2 regions of the Allobosea sp. 05L423 genome follow, and region 1 is predicted to be linked to the other one. Evidence: predicted binding sites of a transcription regulator. Region 1 holds the regulator's gene; the other holds the start of a gene.
The links. The regulator HrcA, encoded in region 1, represses chaperone genes, less so after heat shock. The targets are predictions, from matches to a motif close to GTTAGCACTCNCNNNNNGNGAGTGCTAAC.
Positions count from the first base shown of each region.

Region 1 (10,725 bases):
TCGGCCTCACCGCGGTCCAGTTCCGCTTCATCGAACGCAAGGTGAGCTACTGATGGCCTCCGTCCTCTGGCAAGACCTCACCGCCGAGGAGCTGCGCGCCAAGGCGGCGAAGGATACGATCGTCGTGCTCCCCGTCGCCTCGATCGAGCAGCATGGGCCGCATCTGCCGGTTGGCGTCGACACCGTTCTTTGCAGCGGCGTCTGCAAGGCCGCGGCCGAGCGGGCCGGTGATGTCGAGGTGGTCGTCGCGCCGACGCTGTGGTGCGGCATGGCCGAGCATCACATGGCCTTCGGCGGGACCTTCACCTTCGACATCCCGACCTATCGCGCGGTGCTGCTCGCCTTCCTTGGGAGCATCGAGCGCCACGGTTTCCACCGCGTGCTGATCGTCAACGGTCATGGCGGCAACATCGCCGCGCTGACGGCCTTCCTGCCCGACTTCGCCCGCGAGACGCGGCTGCATGTCGAGGCGACCACCTATTTCCTGCTGGCGCATGACGCGCTCGGGCCGCTGCTGGAGGATCAGCAGGGCGTGCAGCATGCCTGCGAGGTCGAGACCTCGATGATGATGGTGCTGGCACCGGGCTCGGTCCGCGAAGCCCGCCTCGGCGAAGCGTTCGGCGCCCGCGAGGGCCTGCCCGGACGCCCGACCGTGTCGCGGCATCGTTCCTTCCGGGAGATGACGGAGACCGGCGTGGTCGGCGATGCCCGCCGCGCCACGCTGCAGAAGGGGCAAGCCTGCCTCGATGCCTGCGCCGAAGCGCTGGCCGGGCTGCTGCGCGAGATGGGCAAGGGGGGGATCTGATGGTCGAGGACCGCCGCCTGGGCGACGCGATCGCCTATGTCATCCTGACGATCGGCGTGCTGATCGTCGCCTTCCCGGTCTGGCTGACCTTCGTCGCCTCGACCTGGGATGCGACCACCGTGATCAACGGCCAGATGCCGCTCTATCCGGGGCCGTATTTCCTTGAGAACTACAACCGCATTCTCTTCGTCGGAACCTCCGGCACGACGCGCGAGCCGGTGATCGGGATGATGCTCAACTCCTTCATCATGGCGATGGCGATCGCGCTCGGGAAGATCTTCATCTCCGTGCTCTCGGCCTATGCGGTGGTCTATTACCGCTTCCCGTTCCGCATGGCGGCGTTCTGGATCATCTTCATCACGCTGATGCTCCCCGTCGAGGTCCGCATCTTCCCGACATTCAAGATCGTCTCCGATCTCAACATGCTCGATACCTATCAGGGCCTCGCGGTCCCGCTCATCGCCTCGGCGACAGGCACGCTGCTCTTCCGCCAGTTCTTCATGACGATTCCCGACGAATTGCTGGAAGCTTCCAAGATCGACGGCGCCGGCCCGTTCAAGTTCTTCAAGGACACGCTGCTGCCGCTCTCGATCACCACGATCGCGGCGCTGTTCGTGATCCAGTTCATCTATGGCTGGAACCAGTATCTCTGGCCGCTCCTGGTGACGACCAAGGACTCGATGCAGACCATCGTCATCGCCATCAAGAAGATGATCGTCACCGCCGACGCGCTGACCGAATGGCAGCTCGCCATGGCCACGGCCATGCTGGCGATGCTGCCGCCCGTCTTCGTCGTCATCGTCATGCAGAGGCTCTTCGTGAAGGGCCTGGTCGAAACCGAGAAGTAATCCGCGAATGGCCCAGGTCACTCTCAACAGCGTCAAGAAGGTCTATGCCGGCGGCGTCGAGGCCGTGAAGGGCGTTTCCTTCGACATTCCCGACGGCGGCTTCTGCGTGCTGGTCGGCCCCTCCGGTTGCGGCAAGTCCACGCTGCTGCGCATGGTCGCCGGTCTCGAGACGATCTCCTCGGGCGAAGTCGCGATCGGCAGCCGCGTCGTCAACCAGATCGAGCCGGCCGACCGCGACATCGCGATGGTGTTCCAGAACTATGCGCTCTACCCGCATATGAACATCTACGACAACATGGCCTACGGCCTGCGCAACCGCGGCACGCCGAAGGACGAGATCGACAAGCGCGTGAAGGAGGCGGCGCGCATCCTCGCGATCGAGCCCTTCCTCGAGCGCCGGCCGCGGCAGCTTTCCGGCGGCCAGCGCCAGCGCGTCGCCATGGGCCGCGCCATCGTGCGCAAGCCGCAGGTCTTCCTCTTCGACGAGCCGCTCTCGAACCTCGATGCCAAGCTGCGCGTCCAGATGCGCGTCGAGATCAAGAAGCTGCAGCGCGCGCTCGGCGTCACCTCGATCTACGTCACCCACGATCAGGTCGAGGCGATGACGCTCTCCGACAAGCTCGTGGTGATGAATGCCGGCCAGGTCGAACAGATCGGCGTGCCGGCCGAGGTCTACCGCAAGCCGGCCAGCAAGTTCGTCGCGACCTTCATCGGCTCGCCGCCGATGAACATCCTGCCCGGCCTGGTCGACGGCCCCGGCATCGTCGCGCTCGGCGACGCCATCATTGAGGTCCGCGACCTGCGCGAGGATCTGGCGGCGCAGGCGCCGGTCGAGGTGGGCCTGCGGCCCGAGGATGTCGAGATCGCCTCGGAAGGCCAGGCGGGCTCGCTGCCCTTCGACGTCGAGTTCATCGAGGAGCTCGGCGCGACCCAGCTCTTCCACGGCAAGCTCGCGGGCCAACCCTTCGTGATGCAGGCGGCGACCGGCGACGTCGCGGCGCAGGAAGGCCGGCTCTGGATCACCGTCGATCCCGACAAGGTCCACGTCTTCGATCCGAAGACGGGGGTGAGGCTGGGCAAGCGCTGAGCGGCTTTCCGACGCTCTCCGTCATGGTCGGGTTTGTTCCGACCATCCACGTCTTCGCTGGTCGAGGGACGTGTTCAAGACATGGATGCTCGCCGCAAGGGCGAGCATGACGGCGGGGGGGCCGCGAAAGCCGGCGAAACTCAGGCCGCCAGATCGGCCACCAGCGCGTCGAGCAGCAGTGCGCCATCCGGCGTCGCCGCGAGCCGGCCGCCATGCCGGTGCATCAGGAGCTTCTCGTCGATCAGGCTGGCGACGCGGTTGGCGTTGAGCTCGCGGCCCGCCAGCGCCTTGAACACCGCCGGGTCGATGCCTTCGACCAGCCGCAGCCCCATCAGCAGGTATTCGTCGCCTTGCGATTCCTCGCTCAGCCGCTCGTCCTCGACCAGGGCGTGGCCTTCAGCTTCGACCCGCTCCAGCCAGATTTCCGGTCGCTTCTCGGTCGAATGCGCCATGCGGCCCTGCGTCGTCACCAGCCTGCCATGGGCGCCGGGGCCGACGCCGGCATATTCGCCATAGTGCCAATAGACGAGGTTGTGGCGGCATTCCGCGCCCGGCCGCGCGTGGTTCGAGATCTCGTAGACCGGCAGGCCGTGCTTGGCTGTCACCTCTTGCGTGATCTCGTAGAGCGCCGCGCCGGCATCATGGTCGGGAATCGCGAGCTTGCCGGCCCGGAACAGCCGCTCGAAGGCCGTGCCCGGCTCGATGGTGAGCTGGTAGAGCGAGAGGTGCTCGGCCGCATGGCTGATCGCCAGCTCCAGCTCGGCGCGCCAGAGCGCGGGCGTCTGCATCGGCGAACGGGCGTAGATCAGGTCGAAGGAATAGCGCTCGAAATATTTCCGCGCGATCGCGACCGCCGCCAGCGCTTCCTCGGCGGAGTGCATGCGGCCGAGCGCCTTGAGATCGGAGTCGTTCAGCGCCTGCACGCCGAGCGAGACGCGGTTGACGCCGGCAGCCCTGAAGTCGCGGAAGCGCCCGGCCTCGACGCTGGTCGGGTTCGCCTCCAGCGTCACTTCGCACTTCGGATCGACTGCCCAGTGCTCCCCGATCGCATCGAGGATCGCGCCGACCGTGCGGCCTTCCATGAGCGAGGGCGTGCCGCCGCCGAAGAAGATCGAGGAGACCGTGCGGCCGGGCACCAGCGCGGCGCGATGCGCGATCTCGCGGCGGAAGGCTGCGATGTAACGGGCCTGGTCCGGCGGTTGCAGCCGGACATGGCTGTTGAAGTCGCAATAGGGGCATTTGGCCAGGCAGAACGGCCAGTGCACATAGACGGCGAAGCCCGCATCTGTTGTCGGATGCGGGGCGGTGGGCCGCTCCGCAAGGGCGGCCGCGGTGCTCATGCCGGTTTCCTCAGGCAGGCGGCGGCAAGGACATGGAAGGCGCGCGCCCGGTGGGACAGGCCGGGGGAGCCATCGGCCGGGATGCCGTGCTTCTCGGCCGCTGTCATCTCGCCGAAGGTCTTCGCGTGCCCGTCAGGCAGGAAGATCGGGTCGTAGCCGAAGCCGCCCGCGCCACGGACCTCATGAGTGATCGTGCCGAAGACGCGGCCCTCGAACAGCTCCTGATGGCCGTCCGGCCAGGCGATCACCAGCGCCGAAACGAAATGCGCCCCGCGCTTGTCGGGCGTGGCGGCGCCGCGCTTGGCCAGTTCGATCTGCACGCGCGCGATCGCGGGGGCGAAATCCTTGCCCGGACCGGCCCAATTGGCAGAGAACAGGCCGGGTGCACCGTCGAGCGCGTCGATGCAGACGCCCGAGTCGTCGGAGAGCGCAGGCAGGCCGCTCGCCCTGGTCGCGGCGACCGCCTTGATCGCCGCATTCTCCGAGAACATGGTGCCGTCCTCGACCGGCTCGGGCAGGCCGAGCTCCCCGGCCGAGACGAGCTCGATGCCGTAGGGAGCCAGAAGCTGTCGCATCTCGCGCAGCTTGCCCTGGTTGTGGGTCGCGATCACGACCTTGCCGGTGAGGAGGCGGTGCTGGCTCATCGTCAGGCCACAGCCGCCTTCTGGAGGGCGACCAGCTTGGAAACGCCGCCCTTGGCGAGCTTGAGCAGCGAAAGCAGCTCCTCCTCCGAGAACGGCGCGCCTTCCGCCGTACCCTGCACCTCGACGAGGCCGCCCGTGCCGGTGATGACGAAATTCGCGTCGGTCTGCGCGCCGGAATCCTCGACATAGTCGAGGTCGATCACCGGCTGGCCGGCGACGATGCCGCAGGAGACGGCGGCGACATGGTCCTTCAGCGGGTTGGTGCCCTTGAGGAGCCCGCGGCCTTCCATCCATTTCAACGCGTCGTGCAGCGCCACCCAGGCGCCGGTGATCGACGCCGTCCGGGTGCCGCCATCGGCCTGCAGCACGTCGCAGTCGACGACGATCTGGCGCTCGCCGATCGCGGTCAGGTCGACGACGGCGCGAAGCGAGCGCCCGACCAGTCGCTGGATCTCCTGCGTGCGGCCAGAGGGTTTGCCGGAGGTAACCTCGCGGCGCGTGCGCTCATGCGTTGCGCGCGGCAGCATCGAATACTCGGCGGTGACCCAGCCCTTGCCGGTGCCGCGCAGCCACGGCGGGCCCTTTTCCTCGACGGTGGCGGCGCAGAGCACCTTGGTCTCGCCGAACGTCACCATGCAGGAGCCCTCGGCATAGCGCACCACGCCGCGTTCGAGCGTGACCTTGCGCATCTCGTCGGCGGCGCGTTTGGAGGGTCGCATGAAATGATCCTGTCTTGCGGAGAAGTGGCGGCTTTTAGGCTCTCCCGCCCGGTACGGCAAGGCAGGGGGGCTTTCTACCCCTTGATCCATGCGCATCGCGTGACGACAATAGGACAGAGGAACGGTTCGCCCGTAAAGGTTCATGAGCGCCCACACGCCCCGCCCCGAGACGATAAGCAGCCTGGTCGAGACCGATCAGCGCTCGCGCGAGATATTCCGCCAGATCGTCGACGGCTTTCTGACGACCGGCGAGCCTGTCGGCTCGCGCAACATCGCGCGCCTGCTGCCGATGTCGCTCTCGCCGGCGACGGTGCGCAACGTCATGACCGATCTGGAGCTGGCCGGGCTGATCTACGCGCCGCACACCTCTGCGGGGCGCCTTCCTACGGAACGAGGCCTGCGCTTCTTCGTCGATGCGATGATGGAGGTCGGCAACCTCACCTCCGACGAGCGCAAGCGCATCGAGGCACAGATCAGGGCTGCCGCAACCAACCGCAGCCTCGACCAGACGCTGACCGAGGCCTCGGCGCTGCTCTCCGGCCTGTCGCGCGGCGCTGGTGTCGTCGTCACCACCAAGGCTGATCCAAGGCTCAAGCACATCGAGTTCGTCCGGCTCGATCCCGCCCGTGCGCTGGTCGTGCTCGTCGCGGAGGACGGCACGGTCGAGAACCGCCTGCTGGCGCTGCCGCCCGGCCTGCCGGCTTCGGCGCTGAGCGAGGCCGCGAACTTCCTCAACGCGCGTATCATCGGCAAGACGCTCGCCGAATTGCGCGGCGAGATCGCGACCCAGCGCACGCAGATGGAGCGCGAGCTCGATGCGCTGACCGCCCGGCTGGTCGAGAACGGCATCGCCACTTCGTCGGGCCCGAGCAGCGACCGGCACCTGATCGTCCGCGGCCAGGCGAACCTGCTCGAGGACCTGAAGGCGCAGGAGGACCTCGAGCGCATCCGCCTGCTCTTCGGCGATCTCGAGACCCAGACCGACGTGATCGATCTTCTGTCGCGAGCGGAGGATGGCGACGGCGTGCGCATCTTCATCGGCTCGGAGAACAAGCTGTTCTCGATGTCGGGCTCCTCGATGGTGGCGGCCCCCTTCCGCGATGCCGAGCAGCGCATCGTCGGCGTCGTCGGCATCATCGGCCCGACGCGTCTGAACTATGCCCGCATCGTCCCGATGGTCGACTACACCGCCAAGGTGGTCGGCAGCCTGCTCGACGGCGAACGCTGACGCGCAGCATCTGTCTGAGGAAGTACGCCGTTGTTCCGGGCGTGGCCCGCAAGCCATCGAAGAAAACCGGAACGCCGCCAGGGCTTCCGGATCGGCGCGGTTTCGCCGCTCGCCCGGGATGACGACGCGTTTCCATCTTGAAGAATTTGGCTTCCGTCGCGGATGAGGCTATCTCCGCGCGAAAGCGCCCCCGAATCCACAAGAGCCAAAGCCCATGTCAGACCAGCTTCCCGACCGCCTCTCCGTCAACCCGGACAGCCCGTTTTACGACGCCGAGGTGCTGGCGCGCGACATCGGCATCCGTTTCAAGGGCGTCGAGAAGACCAATGTCGAGGAATATTGCGTCTCCGAAGGCTGGGTGAAGGTCGCGGCCGGCAACGCCAAGGATCGCTTCGGCCGCCCGATGACGATCACGCTGAAGGGCCCTGTCGAGCCCTATATCCGCGGCGAGGCTCAGGCCGAAGGCTGATCGCGGCCTTCTGCAGGGCTGCGGAAACGAGGCGCCGGGCAGTGGCCGGTGCACTGCCGGGCCTCTGTCGTTAACGCAGTTGCCGCTGCGGCATTGCGTCGGGGAGGCGCATATGCATTGATCATGCAACCATAAGTTGTGTGAGGTGCGCATGTTGGCTCCGTGGTGGCTGATCGCGAATACCCTCCGGGGCATCACCGAATACAAGGGCGCAGCAGCGGAACCGCGGATTTTGGAGATGTTCCGCCTGTCGGGACACGGCCAGGTCCGCAGCGACGAGCACGCGTGGTGTGCGGCTTTCGCCGGCGCCTGCCTCGTGCTTTCCGGCTACTCCTCGAGCCGCTCGCTGATGGCCCGCAGCTATCTCAACCTCGGCGTGAAGCTCGAAGAGCCACGCGAAGGTTGCATCGTCGTCCTCTCTCGCAACGAGGCGAACAGCTCTTATGGCCATGTCGGCTTCTTCCTGCGCGAGGATGATGAGCACCTGTTCGTGCTCGGCGGCAATCAGGGGGACAGCGTCAAGGTCTCCAGCTATCCGAAATCCCGGCTGCTTGGTTATCGTTGGCCAACCGAGCGCGCTCCGGTTGCGACCAGCGGCCTCTTGCCGAATATCTTGCAGCTCGGCGTACCGGACGATCAGATCACGACGGATGCGCTGGAGGATGAGCAGCGCGGGGTGCTTGGCGCGATCGATGGCGGGCAAGGCCTCCTTGAATTCTTGCCGCTCCGCCCCGGCGCAAATCCCGATTCCGTCGATCAGATCAAGGCCGTTCAGGGGCTCCTGAACGATCAGGGCTATCCGGCCGGGAGGGACGACGGCGACTACGGGCTGCGGACGATGACGGCCGTCTTCTCGTTCCAGCAGGCCAATGGCATTGCGCCCACCGGCATCGTCGACGCGCGGACCTGGTTCCAGCTTCGCAGGGGCGAACCGATGCCACTCTGGCCGGAGCGGCGCAACGAGACGGCGCGGGATCTGAAGCGGGAGGGCTCCGAGACGATTGCGCTGACCGACCGCGGTCGCTGGCTGGCGCTCGCGACCGCCCTGTTCGGCATATTGGGACTGACCGATGCGCGAACCGACCTTTTCGAGAGGACGGGCCAGTTGGCCACCCGGGCCGAAGCGGCTTCAACGCAGATCGTGCAATCGCCCTCCGTGACGGATTGGGTCATGCCTGCAGCCGTTGCCCAGGAGGCGGGAAGCCCCCTGCCTACGATCTTGCCGGTCCTTCTGGGGGCCAAGGGCGGGGTCTGGCTCGTCTTGATCGGGCTTGCCGTCATGCTCTGGCGCAATGCGCAGGCGACCACCGCCCAGCGTGTCGATGAACACCGCACAGGCGCGAATCTGCGTTTCTGATCGAAGGGGGGAGCCTATGGTCGATTTCACGCAGGACATCGTCAACGAGATCACGCGGCTGGCCCAGACACAGGGGCTGGAGCCCGCCGTGGCTCTCGCCGTCGTCGAGGTCGAGAGCAATGGTCGCGCTTTCGAAGCTGACGGCATCACGCCAGTCTTCCTGTTCGAGAAGCATGTCTTCCATCGGCTGTTGCGCGAGGCCGCGCCGTCTCTCCTGGCGCGGGCGGAAGCGGAAGGCCTCGCCATCCCGAGCTGGCAGCGCTCCTCCCAATATGCCGATCAGGGGCGTGCGGGCCGTCTGGGCTTGCTGCAGCGCGCCCGGGCGATCCACGAGGAGCTCGCCAATCGCTCCGCCTCCTGGGGGCTTGGTCAGATCATGGGCTTCAACGCGGTTGCGCTGGGCTATGCATCGGCCACCGATATGGTCGCGAGCATGGCGACGGGCGCGACCGCGCAGATCGAGGCGATGCTGCACTTCATCGCGGCGAATCCAGCGATGATGCAGGCCTTGCGGAGCCGCGACTGGGCGGGTTTCGCGTATCGCTACAACGGCAAGGGCTACGCTGCGAACCGCTACGACACGCGGCTGGAAACAGCCTACGGGGCCTGGGCCGCGCGGCTACGCATGCCTGGAGCCGTCGCAACGACGCTCTCGCCCTCGGTCACGCGCGGGTGGACCGAGATGGAACGCGTGCAGGAGCATCTGGCCCGCCTGGGCTATCCGGTGGGCAAGATCGACGGCCTCTTCGGTCCAATCACCTCCGGCGCCCTCTTCGCCTTCCAGGTGCAGAACGGCCTGTCGGCGACAGGACAGCCCGACGATGCGACCTTGCTCGCTCTGGCGGGCGGGTTGCCGATGCCTGTCGCGCCGGCGCGCGCGCAGGCGACGCCGGGAGACCTGTATGACGACGGCGTGCCTGCAATCGTGGCCGCCGACAATAACCGCAAGGCCGCCATCGGCGTCGGCGCTGCCGGTATCCTCGGTGGTCTGGGAGCGATGCCCGGTGTCGGCCAGGCGGTCGAAGGCATCTTCAAAACCATGTTCACGCCGGCGTCCGGAGCTGGTGATGTGGCGAAATCTCTCGGCGACCTCGCTGTCGGCGCCCTGCCATATCTCGGGTCCGCCGGCCTCGTGCCGGCTGCGGCCGTCGGGGCCGGGTTGTTTCTGTTTCGCAGCATCGCGGGGATTGCGGAGGAGCGCGTCGCCGACCGCCGCAAAGGCTTCGAGAGGAATTCACCGTCGCGCGCGGTCTTCGCGCCGGTCGAGCACTGGAGGGGATGATGCGAGGCAGATCCATGCGAATGGCGTGCCGCGGCATCGCAGTCTGCGGGGTCGTTTCCGCCGTGATCGGGCCTCTCGCAGCGGCACCCGTCCTTTCGGATCTCAAGGGCGACTGGGTTCTCCTCGCCGAGCGCGAAGGTCATCTCGGCCTGGCCATCGATGTTGTCGGCCAGGAGGTGATGCTGAGGGAAATGATCCGCGTGGGCTATGCCGAATGCATGCTGACAGGCAGCGGCTCCCAGATCGGCGCCACCGCAAGCGCAAAGGTCAACAGCTTCGTCGTTCACTGCAGCGGCAAACGCATGTTCGGCCACCCGCGGGATTGCACGTTCAAAGCCGGCCAATTCGCGGATATCGCCGAGGTCTCCTGCAGTACGGGCAAGCAGGCGGGTCCGACCGTCATGCTGCGCAGGGTGCGCAAGAGCTGACGGCAGGGGCGCTCCGTCAGCGCAGATCCTTGTAGAAGAAGGTCGATCCGCAGTCGGCCCCGCCGGGCATCAGCGCAAAGCGCGGGATCGTGCCGGCCTCCGTCCAGCCGAGGCGGTTGTAGAGCCTGCGCGCCGCGCCGTGTTCGTCGGTGTCGAGCACGAGGAGGTCGCGGCCTTTTTCCCGCGCGATGGCCTCGGCGCGCTGCATCAGCGCCTCGCCGATGCCTTGACGGCGGGCGCGCGAATGCACCAGCACCTTGGCGATCTCGGCCCGGTGCGGCTGGTTCGGTTTGCCGATCAGATGCAACTGCGCCGTGCCGACGATGCCGTCGTCATTCCGCGCGGCCAGCAGAATAACCTGCCCGCTTGCGACGCTGGCCGCGGCATCGCGCCAGAAGCGCTCATAGTCGGCCGAAGTGTTCCAATCCATGAAGCCGACGGAGGCGCCATTGGCGACGCAGTCGCGCAGGATATCGGTGAGCGCGGGGATGGCGGCCTCAGTTGCTTCGGCATCGAGC
Region 1 is NZ_JBFTOA010000008.1:70,610-81,334, forward strand. It holds gene ugpA (sn-glycerol-3-phosphate ABC transporter permease UgpA) at 1-53, shown strand, start outside; gene AC1DNE_RS18480 (creatininase family protein) at 53-805, shown strand; gene ugpE (sn-glycerol-3-phosphate ABC transporter permease UgpE) at 805-1,653, shown strand; gene AC1DNE_RS18490 (sn-glycerol-3-phosphate import ATP-binding protein UgpC) at 1,661-2,740, shown strand; gene hemW (radical SAM family heme chaperone HemW) at 2,881-4,080, opposite strand; gene rdgB (RdgB/HAM1 family non-canonical purine NTP pyrophosphatase) at 4,077-4,724, opposite strand; gene rph (ribonuclease PH) at 4,727-5,443, opposite strand; gene hrcA (heat-inducible transcriptional repressor HrcA) at 5,586-6,671, shown strand; gene AC1DNE_RS18515 (DUF3297 family protein) at 6,886-7,140, shown strand; gene AC1DNE_RS18520 (C40 family peptidase) at 7,292-8,497, shown strand; gene AC1DNE_RS18525 (N-acetylmuramidase domain-containing protein) at 8,514-9,779, shown strand; gene AC1DNE_RS18530 (hypothetical protein) at 9,794-10,207, shown strand; gene AC1DNE_RS18535 (GNAT family N-acetyltransferase) at 10,224-10,725, opposite strand, start outside.

Region 2 (10,725 bases), on a different contig from region 1:
CCCGAACGCCTCGGGCCCCAGGAACAGGGCGATGAGCAGCCCGAGGACGAAGTTCAGCCCGGCATTGACAATGAAGGGCAGAAGAACGGTCATCGCCTCTCGGTCATCTCGTCGTGAGCCTGACGCCTTTGCGGCACCTCGTGCGATTCGCAGCCAGGTCGCAAGCCCGGCTCTGCAAGGCGTGCCGCTGCCGATGCGATTGTCCCACGCCGGGAGCGGCCGGCATGGCAATGTCTCGGCAATCGACCCCTGCAATGACAGCATTGGGGGCCTGTGCGCCCCTCCCCTAGGCGCGCTCCGGGATCGGCCTTAGACGAGGTCCCGGCCCGTGCTCTCCATGGGCGCCCCTCCCGGACAGCCATGGACGCGGCCTGACAGCATGAATCGGTCGATTGCTCTGCGCGCCGCGCTCGGCATCGCCCTGCTCACCGCCATGGATGCGGTGATCAAGGGCCAGATGCAGCACCACCCCTTCATCGTGGCGCTGTTCATGCGCTTCCTGATGGGCGGCCTCTGCGCGCTCGCCGTTCTCGCGCTCGCCCGCCCGGCCCGCCCGACGCGAGACAGCATCATCGGCAATGTCGCGCGCGTCCCGCTCGTCGTGATGACGGCAGGCAGCTTTTTCTATTCGGTCTCCGTGCTGCCGCTCGCCGAAGCGCTGACATTGTCCTTCCTGGCGCCGGTCTTCGTCGCGGTTCTCGGCGGCCTGCTGCTGAAGGAGACGATCGACCGGCGCGTGCTGCAGGCGCTCGCCTTCGGCCTTGCCGGCATGCTGGTCATGGTTTGGCCGCGGCTGCAGGGGCATGTCAGCGGCGCCAGCCTCGGCGTCGCCGCCGCGCTGTTCTCAGCGGTCAGCTACGCCTTCAACCTGATCCTGCTGCGACGCATCGCGGTCAGAGAGCATCCCACCGTCATCGTCGCCTTCCAGAATGTCGGGCCGGCGCTGTGCCTAGCCGTCCCGGCGGCCCTCGCCTTCGTGCCGATGACGCTGGCGGATCTGGCGATCTATCTCTTCGCGGGAGCGCTTGGCGTCGCGGGTCATCTCACGCTCACCTCGGCCTATGCCATGGCGGCCGCGTCCCGGCTGGCGGCAATCGAGTACACCGCTCTGATCTGGGCCAGCCTGCTCGGCTTCTTCCTCTTCGGTGAGATGCCGCTCTATACGACCTATCTCGGTGCGCTGCTGATCGTGGCCGGCGCCGGGGCGGTCAGCCGGCGCTAGGCTTGGCGGGAAACACCAGGCAGGTTTCGGTGCCGTGCGCGAGCAGCTTGCCACGTTCGTCGCGCAGATTGCCTTCCGTCGTGATGACGGAGCCGCCGCGATGGATCAGCTTGCCTTCGCAGCGCACCGTGCCCGAGTCCGGCATGACCGGCCGGACATAGTTCAGCTTCATCTCGAGCGTGGTGTAGCCCTCGCCCGGCTTGAGCGTTGAATGGGCGGCGCAGGCCATGGCGGAGTCGAGGATCGTGGCGGTCCAGCCGCCATGAATCGTGCCGAGCGGATTGAAGAAGCGGGGTGACGGGCGCCCGACGAAGACGACGCGCCCTTCATCCGCCTCCACCAGATCGAAATCCATGGTCCCGGCGAAAGGCGGAGCCGGGTGAGCGCCGTCGATGATGCCCCGCAGGAAGCTCAAGCCGTCGCCCGCGACCAGCACCTCGCGGGACACCACTCCAAACGTCCGATCCATGGCGCCCTCTCAAATCGTGTATCTGCACGTTAGAGAGAGGACGGCTGGCTCGTCAACCGGAGTTGATTGGACACCGCGTTCACAGAACGTCCCGCGCCGCGCGGCGCAGCGCCCTCAGCCCGTCGCGGGTCTCGCGCCAGCGCTCCTCGCCGAAGCCGCCTTCGATCCTGTCCTGCGCCGCCCGCCAGTACGGAATGGCGGCCTCGATCGCAGCCCTGCCCTTCTGCGTCACCGCATAGACCGCGGCTCGGCCCCGGCACTCGACCGGCTCGACCATGCCCTCAGCAGCGAGAAGCTGGAGATTGCGGGTCAGCGAAGTTCGCTCCAGCGCGAAACGCTCGGCCAGCTCGGTGATCGACTTCCATTGCCCGGTGCTCAGCGCCGAAAGCAGGACAAACTGGGTGATCTTGAGGCCGCTCGGCCGCATCGCCTCGTCATAGGCACGGGTGACGGCCCGGGCCGTCATCCGGACGTGTAGCGCCACGCAGGAACGCGCGATGTCGTCGAGGCGCGGATCGGGCGCGGGCGGGGGCGCGAGTGTCGTCATTCAGCCATCTTAGCGTGTTCTAGCGCGTGCGGCAGCCGAAAGGCTAAGGGCTGCGATGCCGCACCCGGCGGCGTTCACTTTGTTGTCGCAGGCTTCCTTGACTCTCCGGGACCCCGAGCCTATCTCCCGGCCATCTGTTAGCACTCTCCTTCGTTGACTGCTAACAGCCTCCCCCGGGAGCCATTCAGCGGCGCCCGAACCGAATAAGACCGAGAGGAAGACAGAACCATGAAGTTCCGTCCTTTGCATGACCGCGTCGTGGTCCGCCGCCTGGATGGCGAAGAGAAGACCAAGGGTGGCATCATCATTCCCGAGACCGCCAAGGAAAAGCCCCAGGAGGGCGAGGTCATCGCCGTCGGTCCCGGCGCGCGTGACGAAGCCGGCAAGCTCGTTGCCCTCGATGTCAAGAAGGGCGACCGCGTCCTGTTCGGCAAGTGGTCGGGCACCGAAGTCAAGATCGATGGCCAGGATCTCCTGATCATGAAGGAATCCGACATCATGGGCGTCGTCGGCTGATAGCCGCCTGACCGCTCTCTTCCGTTTCCATTTCAAGGAGTAGCTCTCATGGCTGCCAAAGACGTCAAGTTCTCCTCCGACGCCCGCGACAAGATGCTGCGCGGCGTGGACATCCTCGCCAACGCCGTGAAGGTCACGCTCGGTCCGAAGGGCCGCAACGTCGTGATCGAGAAGTCGTTCGGCGCTCCGCGCATCACCAAGGACGGCGTCACCGTCGCCAAGGAGATCGAGCTCGCCGACAAGTTCGAGAACATGGGCGCCCAGATGGTTCGCGAAGTCGCGTCCCGTCAGAACGACCATGCCGGCGACGGCACCACGACCGCCACGGTCCTGGCCCAGGCGATCGTCCGCGAGGGCGCCAAGTCGGTTGCGGCCGGCATGAACCCGATGGACCTGAAGCGCGGCATCGACCTGGCCGTCGAGGCCATCGTCGCCGACCTCAAGAAGAACTCGAAGAAGGTCACCTCGAACGCGGAAGTCGCGCAGGTCGGCACGATCTCGGCGAACGGCGACGAGTCGGTCGGCAAGATGATCTCGACCGCCATGCAGAAGGTCGGCAACGAGGGCGTCATCACCGTCGAGGAAGCCAAGACCGCCGAGACCGAGCTCGACGTCGTCGAGGGCATGCAGTTCGACCGTGGCTATCTATCGCCTTACTTCATCACCAACTCCGAGAAGATGATCGCGGAGCTGGACGACCCCTACGTCCTGATCTTCGAGAAGAAGCTCTCCTCGCTGCAGGCGATGCTGCCGATCCTCGAGGCCGTCGTTCAGACCGGCAAGCCGCTGCTCATCATCGCCGAGGACGTCGAGGGCGAGGCTCTCGCCACGCTCGTCGTCAACAAGCTCCGTGGCGGCCTCAAGGTCGCGGCCGTCAAGGCTCCGGGCTTCGGTGACCGCCGCAAGGCCATGCTCGAGGACATCTCGATCCTGACCGCCGGCCAGATGATCTCGGAAGACCTCGGCATCAAGCTCGAGACCGTGACGCTCAACATGCTCGGCCGCGCCAAGAAGGTGCGCATCGAGAAGGAGAACACCACGATCATCGACGGCGCCGGCAAGAAGAAGGACATCGAAGCCCGCGTCGGTCAGATCAAGGCCCAGATCGAGGAGACCACCTCGGACTACGACCGCGAGAAGCTCCAGGAGCGCCTGGCCAAGCTCGCTGGCGGCGTCGCGGTGATCCGCGTCGGCGGCGCGACCGAGGTCGAGGTCAAGGAGAAGAAGGACCGCGTTGACGATGCCCTGAACGCCACCCGCGCCGCGGTGGAAGAAGGCATCCTGCCGGGCGGCGGCGTCGCCCTGCTGCGCGCTCTGAACTCGGTCAAGTCGATCAAGACCCAGAACGACGACCAGAAGACCGGTGTCGAGATCGTCCGCAAGGCGATCGCCGCTCCGGCCCGCCAGATTGTCGACAACGCCGGCGATGACGGCGCGGTCGTGATCGGCAAGCTGCTCGAGTCGAAGGACTACGCCTGGGGCTACAACGCCCAGACCGGCGAGTACGGCGATCTGGTCAAGGCCGGAATCATCGACCCGACCAAGGTCGTGCGCACGGCGATCCAGGACGCGGCTTCGATCGCGGGCCTGCTGATCACCACCGAGGCGATGATCGCCGAGCTGCCGAAGAAGGACTCGCCGATGCCCCCGATGGGCGGCGGCGGCATGGGCGGCATGGACTTCTGAGGAAGTCCGGACGCCCAAAGCGTCTGAATGCCGAAACCGGGCAGGCCCGGTTTCGGGGGCGGCATGGACTTCTGATCCAGCCTCCCAAGGCAATCATGGAAGGCCCGGCGCAAGCCGGGCCTTTCTTCGTTTCACGGCACTGTCATCCCCCCGCCATCCAGCCGTCGCCCCCCGCATGCATCCAGGACCGCTCAACGCATTCGTCGTATCCTGGGAAGCATCATGCCGACACGCCGCTCAGTCCTCGCCGGCCTTGCCGCCACGAGCGCCGTCCCCGCTTTCGCGCGGGCGCCGGACTGGCGACAGAGCATCAAGGAGTTGCGCTTCGGCGTCTCTTCCGCCGAGAACGAAACCGGTGCCATCGCCCGCACCCAGCCGATGGTCGACTACCTGTCGCAGCGCCTCGGCGTGCCCGTCCGGTTCTTCAGGGTTTCGGACTATGCCGGCCTCGTCGAGGCGATGCGTGCCGACCAGGTCGACTTCGCCCGCTTCGGACCGGCCGTCTACGCGCTCGGGCGCCGTGTGCTGGGCGAAAAGCTCCAGCCGCTGCTGCGCGACGTCGATAACCAAGGCCAGGAAGGCTACTATTCGGTGCTGCTGGTGCGGGCGGACAGCGCCTATCAGAACCTTGCCGATCTCAAGGGCAAGGTTCTGGCCTTCGCCGATCCGAACTCGACCTCCGGATACGCTTTCCCCGCTTATTTCCTGCGCAAGCAAGGCATCGACCCGAAGGCCTATTTCAGCGGCACCGTCTTTTCCGGCGGGCACGACAACTCCGTGCTGGCGCTGGTGCGCGGGCAGTTCGACGTCGTCGCGACCTATCAGGTCAATACCGAGTCCGGCGTCGCCCAGCGCCTCGCCCAGCGCGGCATGATCCCGGCCGGTTCGACCCGCGTGCTCTGGACATCGCCCCTGATCCCCACCAGCCCGTTCTCGACCCGCGCCAACCTGCCCCAGGGGCTGAAGGACGATTTCGTCGCAGCCATGAACGCGATGAGGGAGGCCGCTCCGGACGTCTGGAAAACCTTCACCGATGGCCATGTCTCGCGCTATGCGCTGGCGCGTCATGAGGATTATCTTGACGTCATCGCCGTCACCGAGGAGCTGGAAGCTCAGCGCAAGGCGAAGAGCGGCTGAGCGAATTCCAAACCAGCGACCCTGCTCCCGGCGAGGCCGGCCGTCGCATTGCCATGCGTTTGTCGCGATCGCTGATGAAAATGCAGGCAGTGTCCCTCGGACCGGCCCTGGCCTATACAGGCGACAGGCGATCCTCGGCAGGGTCGCGCGCATAAATTGCATGTCGTAGGGAGATGCAGATGAAAAAATCCTATTTCCTCTCGGGCGCTGCGTTGGCCGCCACGCTGTTCCTGTCGGCACAGGCCGCTCAGGCCGACATCACCATCGGCCTCGTCGCGCCGCTGACCGGCCCCGTCGCTGCCTATGGCGACCAGGTCAAGAACGGCGCCCAGACCGCCGTCGACGTCATCAACAAGAATGGCGGCGTGCTCGGCGAGAAGCTCGTGCTGAAGCTCGCCGACGATGCCGGCGATCCGAAGCAGGGCGTCTCGTCCGCCAACCTCCTCGTCGGCGAGAAGGTCAAGTTCGTGGTCGGCCCGGTGACCTCGGGCGTCGCCATGGCGGTTTCCGACGTGCTCTCCGAGAGCGGCGTGCTGATGGTGACGCCGACCGCAACCTCGCCGGCGTTGACGACGCGCGGCTTGAGCAACGTCTTCCGCACCTGCGGCCGCGACGACCAGCAGGCGGACATCGCCGCCGCTTATGTCCTGAAGAACCTGAAGGACAAGAAGATCGCGATCGTCCACGACAAGGGTACCTACGGCAAGGGCCTCGCCGATGCCTTCCAGAAGGGCATCAATGCCGGTGGGCTCAAGGAGGTCGTCGCGCTGACGGTCAACCCCGGCGACAAGGACCTCTCGGCCGTCGTGACGCGCCTCAAGGCCGCCAACGTCGATGTGATCTATTTCGGCGGCTACCACCCCGAGGGCGGGTTGCTCTCGCGCCAGCTCGCCGATGCCGGCGTCAAGGCGACGATCATCGGCGGTGAGGGCCTCTCCAACACCGAGTTCGCGGCGATCGGCGGCGATCATGCCACCGGCACCCTCTTCACCAACGCCACCGACGCGCTGAAGAACCCGGATTCTGCCCAGGCCGTCGCCGCGCTGAAGGAGAAGGGCATTCCTCCGGAGGCCTTCACGCTCAACGCCTATGCCGCGGTCGAGGTGCTCAAGGCCGCCATCGAGAAGGCCGGCAAGGCCGGCGACGCGACCGGCGCCGCCAAGGCGCTGCAGTCCGGCATGCCGGTCAAGACCGCGATCGGCACGCTGACCTACGGCAAGACCGGCGACCTGAGCTCGCCGAGCTTCTCGATGTACAAGTGGGACGCTGGCAAGATCGTCGCCGCCGAGTGACGCTCGCGACCAGCGGGCTACGGCTCCGCTAGACTTGCCTTCCGCCCCGGACGAGCCGAGCTCGCTCCGGGGCGTTTTGCTTTGCGGCTCCGGCGCGGATTCCGGCCTCGCAGGCGCCTGTCCGCCAGATGACAATTTGCTCATTCGGGCGCATCGCCATTGAAAGGCCCCATCCGCTGCGACATGGTCCGAATCGTGGAGCCCACCGTTTCCCGCCAGGATCCCTGCCCATGCGTCTGTTGAGCATCTTCGTCGCCCTGCTGGCGGCCGTCACGCTGGTCGCCGGCCAACAGACCGGATCGGCCGGGCTGATCGGCATGGGCGTCGTCGGCCTGCTGCTGGCGGTGGTAACCTTCCGCTCGCCGACCCTGCCGTTCTTCCTGCGCATCTTCTCCGGCGTGTTCGCCATCGAATATGTGCTGTTCGGTGCGGCAGCCGTGCTGGCGCAGATCGACTGGTGGCCACCAGAGCTGCAGGTTCCCGCGGTGCCGTCCAGCCTGCCGACCACCGTCGGCGTCTTCGGCATCCTGATCTACGCGATCTCCTTCGTGCCGGTGATCGCGCGCATCGCCCGGATCGCCTCACCCTATTTCGAATCGCAGGAGGTCACCACGGCCAATCTCTGGCCGATCGGTCCGTTCCGGATCCGGCTCGGCACGCTTGCGGTCTCGCTGTTCGTCTTTCTGATCGTGTTGAACCAGACCCAGGTCGGCATCACGCTGCGCCTCTCCTTCTTCAACCGCGACATGTATGACGCGCTGCAGAACAAGGATGCGGCGGCATTCTGGTATCAGCTCTTCTACGTCTTCTGCGTCTGGGCCCTGCTCTGGGTCATTTCGAACCTCATCGAGCTCTTCGCCAACTACACCATCCTGATCCGCTGGCGGCAGTTCATGGCGAACGAGTACACGCAACACTGGCTCGATCACGCGACGCATTACCGGATCGCGCTTGCCGGCAGCGTCGACAACCCCGACCAGCGTATCGCCGAAGACACGCGCGCCTTCGTCAACCAGACCTACAACTTCGCGCTGCCCCTGCTCTCGCAGGTTTCGACGCTGGTCTCGTTCTCGATCATCCTCTGGAACATCCCGGTCGCCTTCAACCTGCCCGGCACCTCGATCGCCGTTCCCGGCTATATCTTCTGGGTCGCGTTCTTCTACGCGGTCGCGGCGACTTGGCTGACGCACCTGATCGGGCGCCCGCTGATCCGGCTCGAATTCGAGCAGGAGAAGCGGGAGGCGAATTTCCGCTTCTCCCTGGCCCGCCTGCGCGAATATTCCGAACAGATCGCGCTGATGGTCGGCGAGCCGACGGAGCGCGCTCACCTCGCCCGCCGCTTCGGCGACATCGTCGAGAACTTCTACCGGCTGGTCTGGCGCCGGCTGAAGCTGACCAGCTTCACCCTGTCCTACAACCAGCTTAGCGTCGTTCTGCCCTACATCATCCTGGCGCCCTACTACTTCGCGGGCACGATCACGCTCGGCATCATGATGCAGGTGGCCGGCGCCTTCGACCGAGTGCAGACCGCGCTCTCCTTCATCATCAACAGCTACTCCTCGATCGCCTCCTACCTCGCTTCGATCAACCGCCTGACCTCGTTTGCGTCAGCGATCGCCGACGCGCAGCACGGGCCGATCAGCGAGGAGGCTCTCAGCCGCGAGACCTCGCGCGACCAGGGCCTGCATATCCGCAACGCCACGCTGCTGCTGCCGAACGGCAAGCCGATCGTGAAGCTCGGCTCGCTCGATTTCGGCAAGGCGCGCTCAACCCTGCTGATCGGCCCGTCCGGCTCCGGCAAGTCGACGCTGTTCCGCGCCATCGCCGGCATCTGGCCCTTCGGCGACGGCAAGGTCGGGATTCCGCCCGAAGCGGATATCATGCTGCTGCCGCAGCGCCCTTATCTGCCGCAAGGCTCGCTGCGAGCCGCGCTGGCCTATCCGGCCAAGGAAGGCGCCTATGACGACGCCGCGATCCGCGCCGCGATGGAGAAGGTCAAGCTCGGCCATCTCGCCGACAAGCTCGACGAGGTCGATCTCTGGGGGCAGCGTCTCTCGGGCGGCGAGCAGCAGCGGCTGGCTGTCGCGCGTGCGCTGCTGAGCAAGCCGGACTGGCTCTTCCTCGACGAGGCCACCGCCTCGCTCGACGAGAAGCTGGAGGGCGAGATTTACGCCACGATCGACCGGGAACTTCCCGAGGCCCGTATCGTCTCGATCGGCCATCGCGCGACGTTGCGCGCCATGCACGACGCCATCGTCACGATGGAGCCGAATGTCGACGGCACCTTCACCCCGACGCCGACGGAAAAAACGCCGGCTGCCTGACGTCGAAGGGCGCTTCCCTTCTCCCCTCGGGGAGAAGGTGGCACGGCGAAACGGCGTCGGATGAGGGCCGACCCGCCTCACTGATACAAGAAAGGGCCGCTTGCGCGGCCCTTTCCTCATCCATCTGCTGCGCAGACACCTTCTCCCCCGAGGGGAGAAGCAGGCGTCAGAGCGAGCGGCTGAGGGTTACCTCGCCGGCCGCGCCCTTGAGGACGAGGCGGCCATTGACGATGTCCCAGTTGCGCGCACCGCGCAGTGCGGTGAGGAAGGTGCGCTCAAACTCGAGCAGTCCCTTGTCGCAATCACGCTTGGTAAGCGCGATCGGCCCCACGGCGAGGCCCTGCTGGCGCAGCGGGTAGGCCGAGGCCGAAAAGGTGTTGCAGCCACCAAAGCCGGTGCCGCGGAGGTTCTTGTCGATGATCAGCGTCGCCCGGCGCTCGTAAACCGGCTTGCCGTTCAGCTGGACAACGCTCCAGCTCGCGCCGACCGGAAAGGTCTTCTCCTGCTGGGCCTGCGGAATCTCCGTCTGCCCGCCGCCGAGCTCGGAGCGCGACGGCATCTGCTGGCGGCGCTGCGCCATGGCTTCGCCCGGCATCAGCATCGGCACGGCCAGGCCAGCAAGAACGGCCGCAAGGCCAAGGCGTCGGATCATGATCGTCTTACCTGCATTCACTCGCACGGCCGCGCGGCCGGCCGCCAAACCGGTTAACACGCCTAGAGGCCAATTGGTTCAGGATCAAGGCTGAACCGCGACCGATCTCGTCATTCCATCGCAGAAAGCAGCTTCAGATCCGGGCGTTGAGTCGTTCCAGCAGGCGGTTCGACCGACGGAAGACATAAGTCGGGGCAGAGACGGTCACGTCGTCGGCACCGAGTCCGTCGAGATGCTCGACCAGCGAGAAGACGGCCTTGTCCGGGCAATGCAGCGTCAGCGGCGCGCCGGCAGCCGGCACACCGAACGGCAGCCGGGCGCCGAAACGCTCCGCGAGAACCGCCAGCACCTCCGGCGACAGATCGAGACGCGCACGGACCTCGCGGATCGTGCGCCCCTCCTCCTCCGCCGCGATGCGCGAGAGGATGGTCTTCGCGGCAGCCCTGGCGCGCTCGCCCCAGGGGGCACGCATCGAGGCGACGAGATTGGCCTCCGAGGCCAGCATCACGCCGTCGTCCAGCACCTTCAGCGCATTGGCCGCCAGCGTCGCGCCGGTGGTGGTGATGTCGACCACGATCTCGGCCGTGCCGGCGGCGGGCGCGCCTTCGGTCGCGCCGAGGCTCTCGACGATGCGGTAATCGGCGAGGCCGTGCTCGGCGAAGAAGCGGCGGGTCAGGTGCACATATTTCGTGGCGACGCGCAGCTTGCGGCCATGGCGGGCGCGCATGGTCGAAGCGACATCGTCGAGATCGGCCATGCTGCGCACGTCGATCCAGGCCTGCGGTACGGCGACGACGACATTCGCCTGGCCGAAGCCGAGCGGCGTCAGCATCTCGACGGCGGCATCGGCGTCAGACAGTTGCTCGCGGACGAGATCCTC
Region 2 is NZ_JBFTOA010000003.1:273,489-284,213, reverse strand. It holds gene AC1DNE_RS09465 (lipopolysaccharide biosynthesis protein) at 1-93, opposite strand, end outside; gene AC1DNE_RS09460 (DMT family transporter) at 380-1,222, shown strand; gene AC1DNE_RS09455 (PaaI family thioesterase) at 1,209-1,691, opposite strand; gene AC1DNE_RS09450 (MarR family winged helix-turn-helix transcriptional regulator) at 1,771-2,238, opposite strand; gene groES (co-chaperone GroES) at 2,467-2,754, shown strand; gene groL (chaperonin GroEL) at 2,803-4,440, shown strand; gene phnD (phosphate/phosphite/phosphonate ABC transporter substrate-binding protein) at 4,663-5,577, shown strand; gene AC1DNE_RS09430 (branched-chain amino acid ABC transporter substrate-binding protein) at 5,757-6,869, shown strand; gene AC1DNE_RS09425 (ABC transporter ATP-binding protein/permease) at 7,100-9,193, shown strand; gene AC1DNE_RS09420 (META domain-containing protein) at 9,360-9,845, opposite strand; gene hisG (ATP phosphoribosyltransferase) at 9,979-10,725, opposite strand, start outside.
Region 2: a site for HrcA is predicted at 2,375-2,403, ahead of groES (co-chaperone GroES). Genes of this name have one in related genera too.